3 regions of the Kitasatospora sp. NPDC048662 genome follow, and region 1 is predicted to be linked to each of the others. Evidence: predicted binding sites of a transcription regulator. Region 1 holds the regulator's gene; each other region holds the start of a gene.
The links. Region 1 encodes HrcA, which represses chaperone genes, less so after heat shock. Its sites were predicted from a motif close to TTNGCACTCNGNNNNNCNGAGTGCNAA; they were not measured.
Positions count from the first base shown of each region.

Region 2: the regulator HrcA is predicted to act here: its motif matches at 3,151-3,177, upstream of groL (chaperonin GroEL).
Region 3: the regulator HrcA is predicted to act here: its motif matches at 3,396-3,422, upstream of groES (co-chaperone GroES).

Region 1 is NZ_JBVJHA010000007.1:118,630-124,996, reverse strand. It holds gene ACZ6R9_RS20835 (S41 family peptidase) at 1-451, opposite strand, end outside; gene ACZ6R9_RS20830 (16S rRNA (uracil(1498)-N(3))-methyltransferase) at 595-1,338, opposite strand; gene dnaJ (molecular chaperone DnaJ) at 1,429-2,568, opposite strand; gene hrcA (heat-inducible transcriptional repressor HrcA) at 2,638-3,711, opposite strand; gene htpX (zinc metalloprotease HtpX) at 3,984-4,907, shown strand; gene pspAB (PspA-associated protein PspAB) at 4,941-5,528, shown strand; gene ACZ6R9_RS20805 (DUF3097 domain-containing protein) at 5,579-6,367, shown strand, end outside.
Region 2 is NZ_JBVJHA010000002.1:933,575-939,941, reverse strand. It holds gene ACZ6R9_RS10160 (glucosyl-3-phosphoglycerate synthase) at 1-346, opposite strand, end outside; SAM riboswitch class I at 486-615, shown strand; gene thrC (threonine synthase) at 633-1,913, shown strand; gene ACZ6R9_RS10150 (MoaD/ThiS family protein) at 1,958-2,236, shown strand; gene ACZ6R9_RS10145 (cold-shock protein) at 2,804-3,010, shown strand; gene groL (chaperonin GroEL) at 3,333-4,955, shown strand; gene ACZ6R9_RS10135 (hypothetical protein) at 5,065-5,421, shown strand; gene ACZ6R9_RS10130 (HD domain-containing protein) at 5,696-6,325, opposite strand.
Region 3 is NZ_JBVJHA010000001.1:179,276-185,642, forward strand. It holds gene ACZ6R9_RS00750 (LysR family transcriptional regulator) at 1-906, opposite strand, end outside; gene groL (chaperonin GroEL) at 1,212-2,846, opposite strand; gene groES (co-chaperone GroES) at 2,947-3,252, opposite strand; gene ACZ6R9_RS00765 (hypothetical protein) at 3,524-3,838, shown strand; gene ACZ6R9_RS00770 (class I SAM-dependent methyltransferase) at 3,913-5,091, shown strand; gene ACZ6R9_RS00775 (polysaccharide deacetylase family protein) at 5,067-5,945, opposite strand; gene ACZ6R9_RS00780 (hypothetical protein) at 6,013-6,258, opposite strand; gene tsaD (tRNA (adenosine(37)-N6)-threonylcarbamoyltransferase complex transferase subunit TsaD) at 6,270-6,367, opposite strand, start outside.

The sequences.
Region 1 (6,367 bases):
CGGTCGCCCCGGGCGGGACCGGCTCGAACGCCAGCGCCCCGATCGGCCCGTACGGCAAGCGCTCCGGCTCACCGCCGTCCAACGGCACCGCGAACGCCCACGTCCGACGGATCGTCTCCTGCCCCGCCGTGGTGATCGCGATCGGCCGGCCGTCGGCACTCCACCCCACCAGCGCCGTGAACGGGCTCCCCCAGTACGTCAACCGCCGCGCCTGCCCACCGGCCGCCGGCGCGACATGCACCTCCGGCGCCCCGTCCCGCTGCGAGGTCCACGCCACCGTCCGCCCGTCCGGCGAGAACCGCACGGCGCCCACCGGCACCTGATCCGCCGTCAACCGCCAGGCCCGGCCGCCCTCGACGGGGGCCAGCCAGACATCGTCCTCAGCAACGAAAGCGACAAGGTCGCCGTGCAGGTGGGGGTGGCGCAGGTATCCGCGCGTCGAATCGGTCACCCGGCCACCATAGGGGGTGCGAAAACAGGGGCGCGGGGAACTGCGCGAAACGGAAGAAGCCTGACCGCAAGATCGCGACGCAGGACCATGACTTGCACGTGCTCGCGACCCGGCCGTCGCATCGGCGCTTGTCGCGCAGTTCCCTACGCCCAGCGCCCCGTGCGCCCCAGCAGCAGCGCCCCCGCCGCAACCCCCGCCGTGGAGGTCCGCAGCACCGACGGCCCCAACCGGTACGGCTTCGCTCCGGCCTCGGCGAACGCCGCGATCTCCTCCGGCGAGACCCCGCCCTCCGGCCCCACGATCAGCACGATCTCGCCGGAGGCAGGAAGCTCCGCCGTGGCCAGCGGCAGCGAGCCCTCCTCGTGCAGGACGGCGGCGAAGGAGGCCTTGGACAACAGCGGGAGCAACTGCCGGGTGGTCATCAGCTCTTGCACCTCGGGAAAGCGCAGCCGCCGGGCCTGTTTGCCCGCCTCGCGGGCAGTCGCCCGCCACTTGGCGAGAGCCTTCGCGCCGCGTTCGCCCTTCCACTGGGTGATGCACCGGGAGGCCGCCCACGGCACCACCGCGTCGATGCCGACCTCGGTCATGGTCTCGACGGCGAGTTCGCCCCGGTCGCCCTTGGGCAGTGCCTGGACCACGGTGATCCGGGGCGCCGGCGCCGCCTCCTCGCGGACGGCGGCCACCAGCACGTCCAGCGCATCCTTGCCGTGCACCGCCGCGACGGTGCCATCCGCACCGCGGCCATGCCCGTCGGCGAGCGTGACGGCCTCACCGGGCTCCAGGCGCTTGACGGCGACGGCGTGCCGTCCCTCGGGGCCGTCCAGGCGGACGGTGGCGCCAGGGGTGGCACCCGCCAGGTCGTCGACGACGAACACCGGTGCGGTCATCGGAACAGGAACCCTCTCACGTCTCAGGCAACAAAAAACCCGGGCCGGAAGCGGTGGCGTGCACCACTCCCGGCCCGGAAGGAACAGGTCTCACCGACCGTTGAAGGCGTCCTTCAGCCGGGAGAACAGGCCCTGCTGGCCGGGCGCGAACTGGCCCGACGGCCGCTCCTCGCCGCGGATCATGGCGAGCCGCCGCAGCAGCTCCTCCTGCTCCGGGTCGAGCTTGGTGGGCGTCTGCACCTCGACATGCACTATCAGGTCGCCCCGGCCGCCGCCGCGCAGGTGGGTGATGCCGCGGCCGTGCAGCGGGATCGACTGGCCGGACTGGGTGCCGGGCCGGATGTCGACCTCTTCCAGACCGTCCAGGGTCTGCAGCGGCACCTGGGTGCCGAGCGCGGCGGCCGTCATCGGGATGGTGACCGTGCAGTGCAGGTCGTCGCCGCGGCGCTGGAAGACGGAGTGGCTGGTCTCGGCGATCTCCACGTACAGGTCGCCGGCCGGGCCGCCGCCGGGGCCGACCTCGCCCTCGCCGGCCAGCTGGATCCGGGTGCCGTTGTCGACACCGGCGGGGATCTTCACCGTGAGGGTGCGGCGGGCCCGGACCCGGCCGTCGCCCGCGCACTCGGGGCACGGGGTCGGGACGACGGTGCCGAAGCCCTGGCACTGCGGGCAGGGGCGGGAGGTCATGACCTGGCCCAGGAAGGACCGGGTGACCTGGGAGACCTCGCCCTTGCCGCGACACATGTCGCAGGTCTGCGCGGAGGTGCCGGGCGCGGCACCCTCGCCGTTGCAGGTGGTGCAGGTGACGGCGGTGTCGACCTGGAGTTCCTTGGTGGTGCCGAACGCGGCCTCCTCCAGGGTGATCTCCAGCCGGATCATCGCGTCCTGCCCGCGGCGGGTGCGCGAACGCGGGCCGCGCTGGCCGGTCGCGGCGCCGAAGAAGGCGTCCATGATGTCGGAGAAGCCGAATCCGGCCGCCCCGGCGCCGAAGCCGCCCGCGCCACCGCCGTTCGGCGACAGCGGGTCGCCGCCGAGGTCGTAGACCTGACGCTTCTGCGGATCGGAGAGCACCTCGTAGGCGGCGTTGATCTCCTTGAACCGCTCCTGCGTCTTCGGGTCCGGGTTGACGTCCGGGTGCAGTTCACGGGCGAGGCGCCGGAACGCCTTCTTGATCTCGTCCTGCCCCGCGTCGCGTCGGACGCCGAGTACCGCGTAGTAGTCCGTGGCCACCAAATGCTCCGGTTTGTTCCGCCTCTAGAAGTGCTTGCGAGTGCTGCGTGACGGTCTCACGCAGCCTTGTTATGACTCGTCCAGGATCTGGCCGACGTATCGCGCCACCGCTCGCACCGCCCCCATTGTGCCCGGGTAATCCATCCGGGTCGGACCGATCACACCCAGCTTCGCCACGCTCTGGTCGCCCGAACCGTAACCGACGGAGACCACCGACGTGGAATTCAGGCCCTCGTAGGCGTTCTCGTGCCCGATCCGGACCGTCATCGCGGAGTCTCCGGTCTCACCCAGCAGGCGCAGCAGCACCACCTGCTCCTCCAGTGCCTCCAGCACCGGACGGATGGACAGCGGGAAGTCGTGGCCGAACCGGGTCAGGTTGGCGGTGCCCGCCAGCATGATCCGTTCCTCGTTCTGTTCGGCGAGTGTTTCGAACAGCACGGTCAGCACGGTGCTGACCGAGGGCCGGTCGGCCGGTTCGAAACCGGCCGGCAGGTCCTCCAGCAGGGTCGGCACCTCGGGCAGCCGGCAGCCGCCCGCCATGCCGTTCAGCCTGGCCCGCAGGTCTCCCAGCACGCTCTCGCCGACCGGGCCGGGGCAGTCCACCATCCGCTGCTCGACCCGGCCGGTGTTGGTGATCAGCACCAGCATCAGCTTGGTCGCGGTGAGCGGGACGAGTTCGATGTGCCGCACCGTGGAACGCGTCAGCGACGGGTACTGGACCACCGCGACCTGCCGGGTCAGCTGCGCCAGCAGCCGCACCGTGCGGGCCACCACGTCGTCCAGGTCGACCGCGCCCTCCAGGAAGTGCCGGATCGCCCGGCGCTCCGGAGCCGTCATCGGCTTCACCTCGGCGAGGCGGTCGACGAACAGCCGGTAGCCCTTGTCGGTGGGGATCCGGCCCGCGCTGGTGTGCGGCTGGTGGATGAACCCGTCCTCCTCCAGCGCGGCCATGTCGTTGCGCACCGTCGCGGGCGACACGCCCAGGTTGTGGCGCTCCACCAGGGCCTTGGAGCCGACCGGCTCCTCGGTGCCCACGTAGTCCTGGACGATCGCGCGGAGCACTGCCAGCCGGCGCTCGTCCAGCGGGCGCACGGACGGGCGCGTGTCGATCCGGCGGCCGTCGGGCTTGCCGTCGTCCGGCATGAGCACGCACCTCCGTCGTCGTCCGTTGAACCGGTGGTCGATCCACTCTGGCACTCAACTGGGCAGAGTGCCAGAACCGTACCTGCCAGTGTACGGCCCGGGCCTGATGGCAGGAACGGTCCGCCGACGTGATCCTCGACCGAAAACCGCGCCGCCGGGCACCGGCGGGCCGACACGGCCGCATTCCCATCGGATTCCCATCGTTCCGGATGGTGCCTGCGGGCCCCGCCGGTGGCAGCATCGAAGGCGAAGACGGCGAAGGAGAAGCAGCGATGTCGGCCTCACGGCAGCACTCCCGGTTCACCCCCGACCGCGGCCTGACCGGCCGGATGGTCACCACCATGTTCCTGATCGGCCTGCTCTACGTCGGCTTCACCGGGGTGCTGATCGTGCTGCTGCGCGGCGCCTGGCCCCTGGTGGTGCTGATCTCCGGCGGCCTGTTCGTCGCACAGTTCTGGTTCTCCGACAAGATCACCGAACGGGCGATGGGCGCCCACCAGGTCAGCCCCGAGGAATTCCCGCAGCTGCACGGCGCGGTGGACCGGCTGTGCGCGCTCGCCGACATGCCCAAACCGCGGGTCGCGGTCGCCCACAACGACATGCCCAACGCCTTCGCCACCGGCCGCAACCCGGAGAACGCGGTGATCTGCGTGACCACCGGCCTGCTGCGCCGACTGGAACCGGAGGAACTGGAGGGCGTCCTCGCCCACGAGCTCTCGCACGTCGCCCACCGCGACGTGGCGGTGATGACAGTGGCCGGCTTCCTCGGCGTGCTGGCCGGCGCGATGACCCGGATCGCGCTGTACGGCGGAATGATGGGCGGCGGCAACCGGAACAGCAACGACTCCAACGCCGCCATCGCGGTGATCATCATCCCGCTTGTCTCGATGGCGGTGTACGCGATCAGCTTCCTGCTGACCCGGCTGCTCTCCCGCTACCGCGAGCTCGCCGCCGACCGGGCCGCCGCCCAACTGACCGGGCGGCCGAGCGCGCTGGCCTCCGCGCTGACCAAGGTGACCGGGCAGATCGCCGCCATCCCGACCGAGGACCTGCGCAAGGCCCAGCCGTACAACGCCTTCTACTTCGCGCCCGCGCTGAGCGCCAAGGAGACCGCCGCGCAGCTGTTCTCCACCCACCCCTCGCTGGAGCAGCGCCTCGCCCAGCTGTCGAAGATCTCCTCCCAGCTCGGGCAGTGACCGCCCTCCACCCCTGATCAAGGAGCTCGCCCCGTGGGATTCCTGGACGCCCTGTTCGGCCGCAGCAAGCCGGTGAAGCCGGACCTCGACCAGCTGTTCGGCATCCCGTCGGCCGCGCTCACCCTGCAGGCGGCCACCGGCTTCCTCCCCACCGGCCTCGGCTCGGTGTGCTTCGCCGCCGTCGAGGGCGGCGCGTTCGCCGAGGTCCAGTCCCAGGTCCGGGCCCTGCTCGACGCCGACACCGAGCGCGGCGGCACCCCCGTCGAAGCCTCCCGCGACGACTACGGCTACTCCTGGCTGCTCGCCCGCCACACTCCCGACGAACTCCCCGACCTGGTCAACGACCTGCACGCGGTCAACAGCGAACTGGAGGCCCACGGCTTCGGCCCCCAACTGCTCTGTTCCATCGTCGCCTTCCGCGACCCCGAGGGCCGCTCCCTGGGCCTGGTCTACCTCTACAAACGCGGCACCTTCTACCCCCTGTGCAAGCTCCCCGGCCAGGAGAAGCGCAACAACCCCCTGGAAATCGAAATCTCCAACCTCCTGCGCAACGACCTCCGCATCGAACCCGACCTCTCCCGCTGGTTCCCGGTCTGGGGCGCCCCCGGCCTGGACGACTGAGGGTCCGGCGGCTGACGGGCCGTCGGGGGTGGTTTCGTAGACTGCGGGGCATGCGCAGCAGGGAGTACGGGCCGGATCTGACCCCGCCGTGGAAGCGGCAGCAGCCCGCGCCGGAGGTGGCGGCGGAGCGGGATCTGGTGGTGGAGGAGGCCGCGACCGGGTTCTGCGGGGCGGTGGTGCGGTGCGAACGGACCGCCGAGGGGTTCACCGTCACGCTGGAGGACCGGTTCGGCAAGCACCGGGTGTTTCCGCTGGTGCCGCGCGGATTCCTGCTGGAAGGACGGGTGGTGACGCTGGTCCGGCCGACCGGACCGGCCCCGCAGCGCGGGCCGGGGCGGACGGCGTCCGGGTCGGTCGCGGTGCCCGGGGCCCGCGCCCGGGTGGCCCGCGAGTCGCGGATCTACGTCGAGGGCCGGCACGACGCCGAACTGGTCGAGCGGGTCTGGGGCGACGACCTGCGGATCGAGGGCGTGGTGGTCGAGTACCTGGAGGGTGTGGACGACCTGCCCGCGATCGTCGCCGAGTTCGCCCCCGGCCCGGGCCGTCGGCTGGGCGTGCTGGTCGACCACCTGCTGCCCGGCACCAAGGAGCACCGGATCGCCGCGCAGGTGACCGGCGACCAGGTGCTGGTCGTCGGCCACCCGTACGTCGACATCTGGCAGGCCGTCAAACCGGCCGCCCTCGGCTTCGCGGCCTGGCCCGAGGTGCCTCGCGGCGAGGTGTGGAAGGAGGGCGTCTGCCGCCGTCTCGGCTGGCCGGTGGACACCCCCGCCGCCTGGAAGCGGATCCTCGCCTCGGTCGACGGCTGGAAGGACCTGGAGCCGGAACTGCTCGGCCGG
Region 2 (6,367 bases), on a different contig from region 1:
CGGGGGCGGCGGGCAGCCGGGGCAGGATGGCGTCGCGGTGCACCACCCGGGCGCCGGCGGCGGCCGCGGCGGCGGCGGTGCCGTCCACCGAGCCGGAGTCGACCACCAGCAGTTCGTCGACCAGCGGGACGCGTTCCATCAGCTCGGTGCGGATCGTGCTGACGATCTCGCCGACGGTGGGTTCCTCGTCCAGGGCGGGCAGCACCACGCTGACGGTGCCGGCCGGGCCGGCGGCGTGCTTGGCGGCGAGCAGCCGGTCGAGCGGCCGGTCGGCGGCCGTCCAGGACCGGCGGCGCAGCCAGTCGGCCACTTCCGGCAGGACCCCGGGCTCGGGCTGCTCGGCCAAGATCTCGCTCCCTGTCTCGGTCTGTCTCGGGTGTCGGACGGTGAGGTTGGACTGCACCGGCCTTCCGTTACAGTCTTCGTACTGCGCTCGGACCTTCGCACGCCGGGGTCGCTCGCAGCGTACGACCACAACTTCACAGAGCTCATCCAGAGGGACTGAGGGAACGGCCCGTTGACGTCCCGGCAACCTTCTCGCGCGGCCTCGCAGGGCCCGGCGGGACAGGTGCCAATTCCGGCCCGGGCGCGACCGCGTCCCGGGGAAGATGAGGAGAAAGGGCCTCGCCACCATGGCTGTTGACACCCCCGCAGCTGCCGCCGTCGATCTCGGTCCGGCCACCGCACTGTCCTGTCGCGAGTGCGGCACCCGCTTCCCGCTCGGCCCGAGCTTCGCGTGCCTGGAGTGCTTCGGCCCGCTGGAGGTCGCCTACGACTACGCCGGCCACGACGCCGAGGAGCTGCGCAAGCGGATCGAGGCCGGCCCGGCGTCGATCTGGCGCTACGCCCCGCTGCTGCCCGTCCCGGCCGACGTCGCGGGCAAGCCGAACCTGAACCCGGGCTGGACCCCGCTGGTGAAGGCCGACAACCTGGGCCGCGAGCTGGGCTTCACCGCGCAGCTGCACATCAAGGACGACTCCGGCAACCCCACCCACTCGTTCAAGGACCGGGTGGTGGCCTGCGCGATCGAGGCCGCCCGCGCCTTCGACTTCACCACGCTGTCCTGCTCGTCCACCGGTAACCTGGCGGGCGCGGTGGGCGCCGCCGCGGCCCGGGCCGGCTTCAAGTCCTGCGTGTTCATCCCGCACGACCTGGAGCAGGGCAAGGTCGTGATGGCCGCTGTGTACGGCGGCGAGCTGGTCGGCATCGACGGCAACTACGACGACGTGAACCGGTTCTGCTCGGAGCTGATCGGCGACCCGGCCGGCGAGGGCTGGGGCTTCGTCAACGTCAACCTGCGCCCGTACTACGGCGAGGGCTCCAAGACCCTGGCGTTCGAGATCTGCGAGCAGCTCGGCTGGCGGCTGCCCGAGCAGATCGTCATCCCGATCGCCTCCGGCTCCCAGCTCACCAAGATCGACAAGGGCCTGCAGGAGCTGATCAAGCTCGGCCTGGTCGAGGACCGCCCGTACCGGATCTTCGGCGCCCAGGCCGAGGGCTGCTCCCCGGTCTCCGCCGCGTTCAAGGCCGGCCGCGACGTGATCAAGCCGGTCAAGCCGGACACCATCGCCAAGTCGCTGGCGATCGGCAACCCCGCCGACGGCCCGTACGTGCTCGACATCGCCCGCCGCACCGGCGGCGCCGTCGAGGACGTCACCGACGCCCAGGTGGTCGAGGCGATCAAGCTGCTGGCCCGCACCGAGGGCATCTTCGCCGAGACCGCGGGCGGCGTCACCATCGGCGTGCTGAAGAAGCTGGTCGAGACCGGGCAGCTCGACCCGGGCAAGGAGACCGTCGCGATCAACACCGGGGACGGCCTGAAGACCCTCGACGCGGTCGCCGACTCCGGCATGACCGCCGTGATCCGCCCGACGCTGGAGTCCTTCCGCGCCGCCGGTCTCGCCTCCGCCTGAACCCTCCCGGCCCGACCCCCCAAGTTCTTCGAGGAGCCAACCCCATGAGCGCCACCGTCCGCATCCCCACCATCCTCCGCACCTACACCGGCGGCGCCGCCGAGGTGACCGCCGAGGGCGCCACCCTGGCCGCCGTCGTCGCGGACCTGGAGGCCAACCACACCGGCATCGCCGCCCGCCTGCTGGACGACACCGGCAAGCTGCGCCGCTTCGTGAACGTGTACGTCAACGACGACGACGTGCGCTTCGCGGACGGTCTGGAGACCGAGATCAAGGACGGCGCCTCGGTGTCGATCATTCCGGCGGTGGCCGGCGGCTGCTGACGCCGCCCCGCGCATTCGCTCCGCCGCCGTCGGGCGCGCGCTCGGAATTCGATTTCCGAGCCGCCCGGCGGCGGCTCGGCGCATCGGCCGAGGGCGTGCGGGCAGCCGTGATTCCGACCCGGCGGGCCGCTGGAATTCCCGCCTTTGCGGGGGAGTAGAGTGCCGGTGGAGCCGTTCCCCGATACGGCCCGTTCCAATCCTCGTTTTTCCCCGCGCCGCACCTCGCGCCGGCCCCGTCCCGTCCCGCGCTCCGAGACCTGCGCCGGACCGTTCGCCGCTCGGCCTGTCAGGCCGCCGTCAGAATTCTTCCGGCGATTTGCGGGGACGCGTCCGTTATGTCCGGTGGCAATTGTCGCCCTGCATACCTTTCGCCCCGTCATATCCCCTGCCGGGCGCGGAGTTTCCGCAAAATTAGGCCCTGTTGCAGAGGGCGCATATCCGGATACATTCAGCCGCGACAGAGGCTGCGCCGTACGGGGGGGAGTCCCCACAGGCCGGCCTTCCAGACCTCCGGGTCCGCGTCCCGCGGATCTCTGAAGGGCCAGCACAGCACAAGGGGAGTTCGGAATGGCTCAGGGCACCGTCAAGTGGTTCAACGCCGAGAAGGGCTACGGCTTCATCGCGGTCGACGGTGGAGCGGACGTGTTCGTCCACTACAGCGCGATCCAGATGGACGGCTACCGCACCCTGGAAGAGGGCCAGCGGGTCGAGTTCGAGATCTCGCAGGGTCAGAAGGGTCCGCAGGCCGACATGGTCCGCGCCGCCGGCGCCTGACGGCCCGGTAGACCGCACCCACGACAGGTACGACCCGGCAGGTCCGGCCCCGGCGCGACGCGTCCGGGGTCGGGCCTGTCGGCGTTCTCCGGTCCGGCCTGCGGGTTTCCCGGGAGGGCTGTCGGAGGGCGCCGAATGGGCTTGCACTCGACACCCCCGAGTGCTAATCATTGGCGTTAGCACTCACAGCGTGAGAGTGACAACGGACCGGGCCGGTGAGGCCCCGGAAGCGGCGGGGACAGGACCCGCGCTCTCCTGGGCCGTCCGTCGCGGGCACCCCCTTGGTCCGAGCAGTCGACCGTGTCCCGGAGGACCACTTCTAATGGCCAAGATCATCGCCTTTGACGAGGAAGCCCGCCGCGGCCTTGAGCGTGGCATGAACCAGCTTGCCGACGCCGTGAAGGTCACGCTCGGCCCCAAGGGTCGCAACGTCGTTCTGGAGAAGAAGTGGGGTGCCCCCACCATCACCAACGACGGTGTCTCCATCGCCAAGGAGATCGAGCTCGAGGACCCGTACGAGAAGATCGGTGCCGAGCTCGTCAAGGAGGTCGCCAAGAAGACCGACGACGTCGCGGGTGACGGCACCACCACCGCCACCGTGCTGGCCCAGGCGCTCGTCCGCGAGGGTCTGCGCAACGTCGCCGCCGGCGCCAACCCGATGGCCCTGAAGCGCGGCATCGAGAAGGCCGTCGCCGCCGTCTCCGACCAGCTGCTGGCCCAGGCCAAGGACGTGGAGACCAAGGAGCAGATCGCCTCCACCGCCTCCATCTCGGCCGCCGACACCCAGATCGGCGAGCTCATCGCCGAGGCCATGGACAAGGTCGGCAAGGAAGGCGTCATCACCGTCGAGGAGAGCAACACCTTCGGCCTGGAGCTCGAGCTCACCGAGGGCATGCGCTTCGACAAGGGCTACATCTCCGCCTACTTCGCCACCGACCTGGAGCGCATGGAGGCGAGCTTCGAGGACCCGTACATCCTCATCGCCAACTCCAAGATCTCCTCGGTCAAGGACCTGCTCCCGCTGCTGGAGAAGGTCATGCAGAGCGGCAAGCCGCTCGTCATCATCGCCGAGGACGTCGAGGGCGAGGCCCTGTCGACCCTGGTCGTGAACAAGATCCGCGGCACCTTCAAGTCCGTCGCCGTCAAGGCCCCGGGCTTCGGCGACCGCCGCAAGGCCATGCTGGGCGACATCGCCATCCTGACCGGCGGCACCGTGATCTCCGAGGAGGTCGGCCTCAAGCTCGAGAACGCCGGCCTGGACCTGCTGGGCACCGCCCGCAAGGTCGTCATCACCAAGGACGAGACCACCATCGTCGACGGCGGCGGCGACAGCGACCAGGTTGCCGGTCGCGTCAACCAGATCCGCGCCGAGATCGAGAACTCCGACTCGGACTACGACCGCGAGAAGCTCCAGGAGCGCCTCGCCAAGCTGGCCGGCGGCGTGGCCGTCATCAAGGCCGGCGCGGCCACCGAGGTCGAGCTCAAGGAGCGCAAGCACCGCATCGAGGACGCGGTGCGCAACGCCAAGGCCGCCGTCGAGGAGGGCATCGTCGCCGGTGGTGGCGTCGCCCTGCTGCAGGCCGGTGTCGCGTTCGAGAAGCTGGAGCTGGACGGCGACGAGGCCACCGGCGCCAACATCGTCCGCGTGGCCCTGGAAGCCCCGATCAAGCAGATCGCCACCAACGCCGGCCTCGAGGGCGGCGTCGTGGTCGAGAAGGTCCGCAACCTGCCCGCCGGCCACGGCCTGAACGCCGCGACCAACGAGTACGTCGACCTGATCGCCTCCGGCATCATCGACCCCGCCAAGGTCACCCGCTCCGCCCTGCAGAACGCCGCCTCCATCGCGGCGCTGTTCCTCACCACCGAGGCCGTCATCGCCGACAAGCCGGAGAAGGCCGCTGCGGCCGCCGGCGGCGGCATGCCGGGCGGTGACATGGACTTCTGATCCGGCCCTTCGGACGGATCCGTCGTTCTCACGCCGTGAGGGCGGTCTCCTTCGGGAGGCCGCCCTCGCGGCGTTCCTGCTTGTCGCGGCGGTTTGGGACAATGGGCGGATGGCCAGCCCCCAGATCGAAGCCGCCCTGCACAACGCCCGCGCACTGATCCTCGCCGACCTCACCGCGCGTGACGTCGCCGACGCCGCGATCGTCTCGCTGGTCGAGGACGCCGTCACCCACCGCCGCTGGTGGCTCGAACAGTGGCCCGACGGCTGCGAGTTCGTGCTCGGGCTGATCGCCCAGGACGTACAGGACGCGCTGCTGGAGTCGTACGGGCGCTGGCCGCTCTGTTCCGCGTGCGCGGCGGAGGACGACCCGCACGCGCTCGGCGTGGAGCCGGAGTTGGGGGCGGATCCGCACTGGGTGTGCGGCAAGAAGGGGATGGTCGTCGCGGCGGTGGGTTCGCTGGAGTGAGAGTAGGGGGGCACGAGAGGGTGCGAACGCAGGCGGGCGCGACACCGGGGGCGCGGGGAGAACTGCGTGACAAGCGCAAGCCCGTCCGCAAGGTCGCGATCAAGTGCAAGTGACTGTCCTGCGTCGCGATCTGGCTGGTGGGCGCCTTCCGCTTCGCGCAGTTCTCCCCCAGCCCTAGCGGGCCGGGAGGTACCCCCACGCGCCCCTGTTTTCGCGCCCACCTGCTCTCGCGCCCACCTGTTTTCGCGCCCACCTGCTTTTGCGCCCCCTGTTTTCAGCCCCCCAGCTCCCTGAGTTCGGCCTGCATGTTCGCTCGCGCTTGCGCGTCGTAGCGGGTGTGGGCCTCGGGGGTGCGGTAGAGGGCGGGGAGGGCGAGGAGGTGGTGGAGGATCGCGGTGCGGCCCTCGCGGAAGGCGTCCGGGGGGACGAAGGAGTATTCCTCGCGGATGGCGGCGGTGTAAGCCGCGTAGCGGTCGGGGGGTGAGCCGAGGACGGCGAGGTCGGCGTCGCAGAGGACTTCGCCGTTGTGGTCGCCGGGTGCGGGGTGGTGGGTGAGGGTGAGCCGGACCAGGCGGGCGACCTCGTGGACCAGGGATTCGGGCAGGCCCGCCTCGCGCAGGGCGCGGCAGGCGAGGGCGGCGCTGCGTTCCTCGTTCTCGGAACGGTCGGGCCGGTAGACGGCGTCATGGAACCAGGCGGCCAGCCGGACGGCGTCCGGGTCCTCGGCGTGGTCGGCGAGTTCGTCGATCCGGTCCAGGACGGCCCGCAGGTGGTCGGTGGTGTGGTAGCGGCGCTGCGGTTCGGCCCAGCGGGCGAGCAGGTCGCGGGCGTACGGCTCCGGGTTGACGGTGGCGCCGCAGCGGGTGAGCAGGGCGTGCCAGCGCTCGGACAGCGATGCGGTCATGACGGTCATTCTGCTCCCTGCCGGAGGTGGCCCGGATGTGAC
Region 3 (6,367 bases), on a different contig from region 1:
CCGCGCGGGCTCACCCGACGCCACCCGAACCGGCACCGGCACCACACCCGGGTGCCGCACCGACTCCAGCGCCAGCCCCGGCAGCACCGCCACTCCCAGACCCGCGCCCACCAGGCCCACCACCGCCGGATAGTCGTCGGTGGCGAACTCGATCGCCGGAGCGAAGCCCGCGTCCGTGCACAGCTCCACCAGGTGGCCCCGGCACTGCGGACAACCCGCGATCCACTGCTCCTGCGCCAGCTCCGCCAGATCCACCGGCTCGCCCTCGCCCCGGCCCGCCAGCGGATGCCCGGCCGGCACCAGGCCCACCAGCGGATCGTCCAGCAGCGGCCGCACCACCAGCTCCGACCAGTCGTTCGCCGCGGCCGTCGCCGCCGCCTCCAGCGTCGCCTCCGCACGGGCCTCGCGCAGCGTCGCGTGCGGGGACGGCAGGCTCAGGCCGCCCTGCGAGTCCGGGTACCGGAACGCCAGCGCCACCTCGCACTCCCCGCCGCGCAGCATCGCCAGCGCCTGCGGCGGCTCCGCCTCCACCAGCGAGACCCGCACCCCCGGGTGCGCCGACCGCACCTGCGCCACCGACCGCGGCACCAGCGTCGAACTCGCCGTCGGGAACGAGACCAGCCGCACCCGGCCCGCCCGCAGCCCGGCGATCGCCGCGACCTCCTCCTCCGCGGCGGACAGCCCCGCGAGGATCCCGTTCGCATGCTTCAGCAGCACCCGCCCGGCCTCACTCAGCTGCATCTCCCGCCCCGACCGCACCACCAGCGGGGTGTCCACCGCCTTCTCCAGCGCCTTCATCTGCTGACTCACCGCGGGCTGCGTGCACCCCAGCTCCCGCGCCGCAGCAGAGAAGGACCCGGTCCGGGCGACGGCATGCAGAACACGGAGATGGCGGGCTTCAATCACGCCATCAACCTTAGGGGAGGGTGCGAAGACAGGGAGAGCACCACCAGGGGCGCGGGGAACTGCGCGAAGCGGAAGGCCCCAGCCGCAAGATCGCGACGCAGGGCAATGACTTGCACGTGCTCGCGACCTTGCGGACGTGGCCTGCCGCTTGTCGCGCAGTTCCCCGCGCCCCTGTTCGTGCGCTCGCCTGCCCACGCGAAAGGGCGCGAGGTCCTGGCGGTCCGAGCCTCGCACTACGGGAGTGCATGGCCGGTCGCGCAGTTCCTCGCGCCCCTTCAGTAGCTAGTGCTCAGCGGCCGAGCGCTTCAGTGGCTGTGGCCGTGCCCGCCGTGCGAGTGGCCGTGGCCCGCGGCCTCTTCCTCTTCCTTCTTCTCCACCACGAGGGTCTCGGTGGTGAGCAGCAGGGAGGCGATGGAGGCGGCGTTCTCCAGGGCGGAGCGGGTGACCTTGACCGGGTCGATGACGCCGGCCTTGACCAGGTCGCCGTACTCGCCGGTGGCGGCGTTGTAGCCCTGGCCCGGCTCCAGCTCGGAGACCTTGGAGGTGATGACGTAGCCCTCCAGGCCGGCGTTCTGGGCGATCCAGCGCAGCGGCTCGACCAGGGCGCGGCGGACGACGGCGACACCGGTCGCTTCGTCACCGGACAGGCCGAGGCCGTCCGCCAGGACCTTCGCGGCGTGCACCAGCGAGGCGCCACCACCGGCGACGATGCCCTCCTCGACCGCGGCGCGGGTCGCGGAGATGGCGTCCTCCAGGCGGTGCTTGCGCTCCTTGAGCTCGACCTCGGTGGCCGCGCCGACCTTGATCACGCAGACGCCGCCGGCCAGCTTGGCCAGGCGCTCCTGGAGCTTCTCGCGGTCCCAGTCGGAGTCGGTGTTGGCGATCTCGGCCTTGATCTGGGCGACCCGGCCGGCGACCGCGTCGGAGGCGCCGGCGCCGTCGACGACGATGGTCTCGTCCTTGGTGACGGTGATGCGGCGGGCGGAGCCCAGCACGTCCAGGCCGACCTGGTCGAGCTTGAGGCCGACCTCCTCGGAGATGACCTGGCCGCCGGTCAGGGTGGCGATGTCGCCGAGGATGGCCTTGCGGCGGTCACCGAAGCCGGGGGCCTTGACCGCGACCGCGTTGAAGGTGCCGCGGATCTTGTTGACCACCAGGGTGGACAGGGCCTCGCCGTCGACGTCCTCGGCGATGATCAGCAGCGGGCGGGAGCCGCCGGCCTGCAGGACCTTCTCCAGCAGCGGCAGGAGCTCCTGGATGGAGGAGATCTTGCCCTGGTTGATCAGGATGTACGGGTCTTCCAGGACGGCTTCCTGGCGCTCCGCGTCGGTGACGAAGTACGGCGACAGGTAGCCCTTGTCGAACTGCATGCCCTCGGTGAACTCGAGCTCGACGCCGAAGGTGTTGGACTCCTCGACGGTGATCACACCGTCCTTGCCGACCTTGTCGATCGCCTCGGCGATCAGCTCGCCGACCTGGGTGTCCTGGGCGGAGAGGGAGGCGACGGCGGCGATGTCGTCCTTGCCCTCGATCTCGCGGGCGACCGACAGCAGGTGCTCGGAGACGGCGGCGACGGCCTTGTCGATGCCCTTCTTCAGGGCGGCCGGGCCGGCACCGGCGGCGACGTTGCGCAGACCCTCGTTGACCAGGGCCTGGGCCAGCACGGTGGCGGTGGTGGTGCCGTCACCCGCGACGTCGTTGGTCTTGGTGGCGACCTCCTTGACCAGCTGCGCGCCGAGGTTCTCGTACGGGTCGTCGAGCTCGACCTCGCGGGCGATGGTCACACCGTCGTTGGTGATGGTGGGGGCGCCGAACTTCTTGTCGATGACGACGTTGCGGCCCTTGGGGCCGATGGTCACCTTGACGGTGTCGGCCAGCTTGTTGACGCCGCGCTCCAGCGAGCGGCGGGCGTCCTCGTTGAACTGCAGGGTCTTCGCCATGATCCCGTTTCCTCAGGGTGTGGTCTGCGTACGTGGAGCAACAACCGCGCCCCGGGCCCCTGTCAGTGCTGACACGGATCCGGGGCGGGCTGGGGACGTCTTACTTCTCGATGATGGCGAGAACGTCGCGAGCCGAGAGGACGAGGTACTCCTCGCCCTGGTACTTCACCTCGGTGCCGCCGTACTTCGAGTACAGGACGATGTCACCGACGGCGACGTCGAGCGGCAGACGCTGGCCGTCCTCGAAGCGGCCCGGGCCGACAGCCAGGACGACGCCCTCCTGGGGCTTCTCCTTGGCGGTGTCCGGGATCACCAGGCCGGAGGCGGTGGTGGTCTCGGCGTCGAGCGGCTGGACCACGATGCGGTCCTCGAGCGGCTTGATGGCAACCTTGCTGCTGGTGGTCACGTCCGAGCTCCCCTTCGGAGATTACGGGGTTGTCTAACAGGTAGGTGGGCGAGGGTGCGCAACTGCCGTCGCGGGGGTCAGGCACGCATCTTCGCGTTAGCACTCCCCCTGGGGGGAGTGCCAGGAACGACCTTAGGACGCCGTTAGCACTCAGTCAACCAGAGTGCCAATGACGCCGTGTCGGGTTTCGCCGCGACCCGGGTGGATGCCCGGCCCGGATTGAGTGCGGGCACTCAGGCGGCGGCGCCGGCTCCCGCGCCAGGCTGGGCGCATGACGAAGACTCGACCGTCCGTACGGCGGGATGTGTTGCATGCGCTCTGGTTGACGGCGCTGGAGGTGCCGCTGCTGTGCGCCGTGCCGTACGCGTTCGTGCTGATGGTGTTCGCCCTGGCCGCGGCGTCGGAGCGCGGGGGTGGCGCGGGCGGGGCGGTGGCGTTGTGCGTGCTGGTGATGGCGTTGGCGGTGGCGGTGCCGTTGACGGGGCTGGTGGTGACCTTGCGGCGCGGGTACCGGATCACGCCCGTCGCGCTGGTGATGGCGGGGCCGGCGCTGGCCGCGATCGTCTTCTTGGTGGCCGGCGGGTGAGCCGGTGCCGCCGGCGCTGGTGGCGCGCGTGCTGCGGGTGATCGGCCGGTGGGCGGGGCGAGGACAATGGAGCCGTGGAGATCGAGTCGTTCCGGGCGCTGCTGACCGAGCAGGGGCAGGCGCTGCTGGCGGAGTTGCGGGAGTTCAGGGCGGACCAGGAGCTGGCGCTGGCGACCCGGCTGCGGCGGGAGTACTCGGCGGAGCTGGTGCGGGCCGCGTTCGAGCAGGCGCGGTTGCGGCAGCGGGCGGAGGCGAAGTTCGGGGCGGACGCGTGGTCGATGTACTTCACCCAGAACGGGGTGGAGCAGGCGACCCGGCGCAGTGTGGCCGAGTGGCGGGCGGGGCGGTTCGCGGCGCTCGGGGTGAAGCGGCTGGCCGACCTGTGCTGCGGGATCGGCGGCGACGCGGTCGCGCTGGCCCGGGCCGGGATCGTGGTGCTGGCGGTGGACCGGGACGAGCTGACCTGCGAGGTGGCGCGGGCGAACGCGGCGGCGCTGGGCGTGGCGGAGCTGGTGGAGGTGCGCTGCGCGGACGTCGTGGACATCGACACGGACGGCTTCGACGCGGTGTTCACCGACCCGGCGCGGCGCACCTCGCGCGGGCGGGTGTTCGATCCGGAGGCGTATTCGCCGCCGCTGTCCTGGGCGGTTGAGGCGGCCCGGCGCACCCCGTTCGGCGCGTTGAAGGTGGCCCCGGGGATCCCGCACGAGCTGGTGCCGGAGGGCGCCGAGGCGGAGTGGGTGTCGGACCGGGGTGAGGTGAAGGAGGCGGTGCTGTGGTTCGGCACCGCGGCCGCCGAACCGTACCGGGCGACGGTGCTGCCGGGCCCGCACTCGCTGACGGGCGGCGCGCTGCCGGACCCGCCGGTGGGCGAGGTCGGCCGGTACCTGTACGAGCCGGACGGCGCGGTGATCCGGGGCCGGATGGTCGCCGAGGTGGTGCGGCTGACGAACGGCCGGCTGCTCGACCCGATGATCGCGTACGTCACCTCGGACGAGCTGCACCCGACCCCGTACGCGCACGCCTATGAGCTGACGGACGTACTGCCGTACAACGTCAAGAAGTTGAAGGCGCTGGTGAAGGAGCGCCGGATCGGCACCGTGGTGATCAAGAAGCGGGGGGCCTCGGTGGTGCCGGAGGAGCTGCGGCGGCAGTTGAAGCCGTCCGGGCCGAACACGGTGACGGTGATCATCGCCCGTACCGGGGCCGGCCCGGTGATGATGCTGGGTCAGCCGGTGGGCTTGGCGATGTAGTCGTCGAGGCGGGCGACCGCGAAGCCCTGTTCCTGGATGCGGGCGAGCATCTCACCGAACATCGAGGTCATGCTCTCGCCCTTGAGCTCGGACGGGCCGCGGAAGTGGGCGAGGACGATGTCGCCGTTCTTCAGCTTCTTGTCGGCGGACTGGTACTGCATGTCGTGGATCTGCATGGATTCGCGCCACAGCACGATCGCGCGCGGCCCGCACTCCTGCACCGAGGTGTTCAGGGTGGGGGTGTGGGCGCCGTCGCCGAACGGCGGGCGGAACAGGTAGGGGGCGGTGCCGTACTGCTCGGTGAGGGCGGTCTGGTCGTCGCAGATCTCGGACTTCTGCTTGGCGGCCGGGATCTTGCTCATCACCGGGTGGTCGACGGTGTGGTTCTGAATGGTGTTGCCGAGTGCCTGCAGCGGCTTGAAGTAGGCGTAGTCGTTCTTGACGATGTCCTTGGTCAGGAACATCGTGATCGGCACCTTCAGCTCGGTCAGCATCTGGACGAACTTGGGGTCCTTCTCGGCCCCGTCGTCGATGGTGATGAAGACGACCTTGTCCTGGGTGGGGACTTCGCTGAACACCGGCACCGTCCCGGTCCTGGTCAGCTTGATCGGCTTGTCGGCGGGCGGCGCGGGCGCCTTGGCCATCGGCTTGAGGCCCCACTTCGCCCACGCGGCGTCCCCGGCGGTGTCCTGCGCGGGCGCCGACGCGGGGGCGGACGAGCCGCCCGAGGACGCGGCGGCGGACTGCACGGGGGCGGCGGACTTGGCGGCGGGCGCGGAGCTGCCGCACCCACTGGCCGCCAGCAGCACGGCGAGCGCGCCCACCCCGTACCCGATCCGGGCCCTGTTCTTCACCGTGTCCCCCGCTTTCCGCTCTACAGGCGTGTCTGTTCTGGACGAACGCTACCGGCTCCGCGGTTGCCTACCCGACGTCCGTCCGGGTGAAGGTCCACCGGTGCACGGGGCGGGAGAGCAGCCCGGCCGGGGGCTCCGGGACGGGCTGCGGCTCGCCCGTCCACAGGGCGATCATCAGCACCCGGTCGCCGGGCGCGGTGAACAGTTCGACCCGCTCCAGGCCGGCTGCCCCGCGCACCGCGGGCAGGGCGAACTCCCGCGCCCAGGCGTGCAGTTCGCTCCCCCGCCCGTCGGCCGCGCGGGCCTCCCACATCGCCGCCAGGGTCACTTCAGCGCCTCGTGGGCGTGCGCGTGGAAGTCGGTGTGCGGGACGTGCGTCTCGGTGACCGGCAGCGAGGAGTCCGCCGACAGGTCGAAGGCCG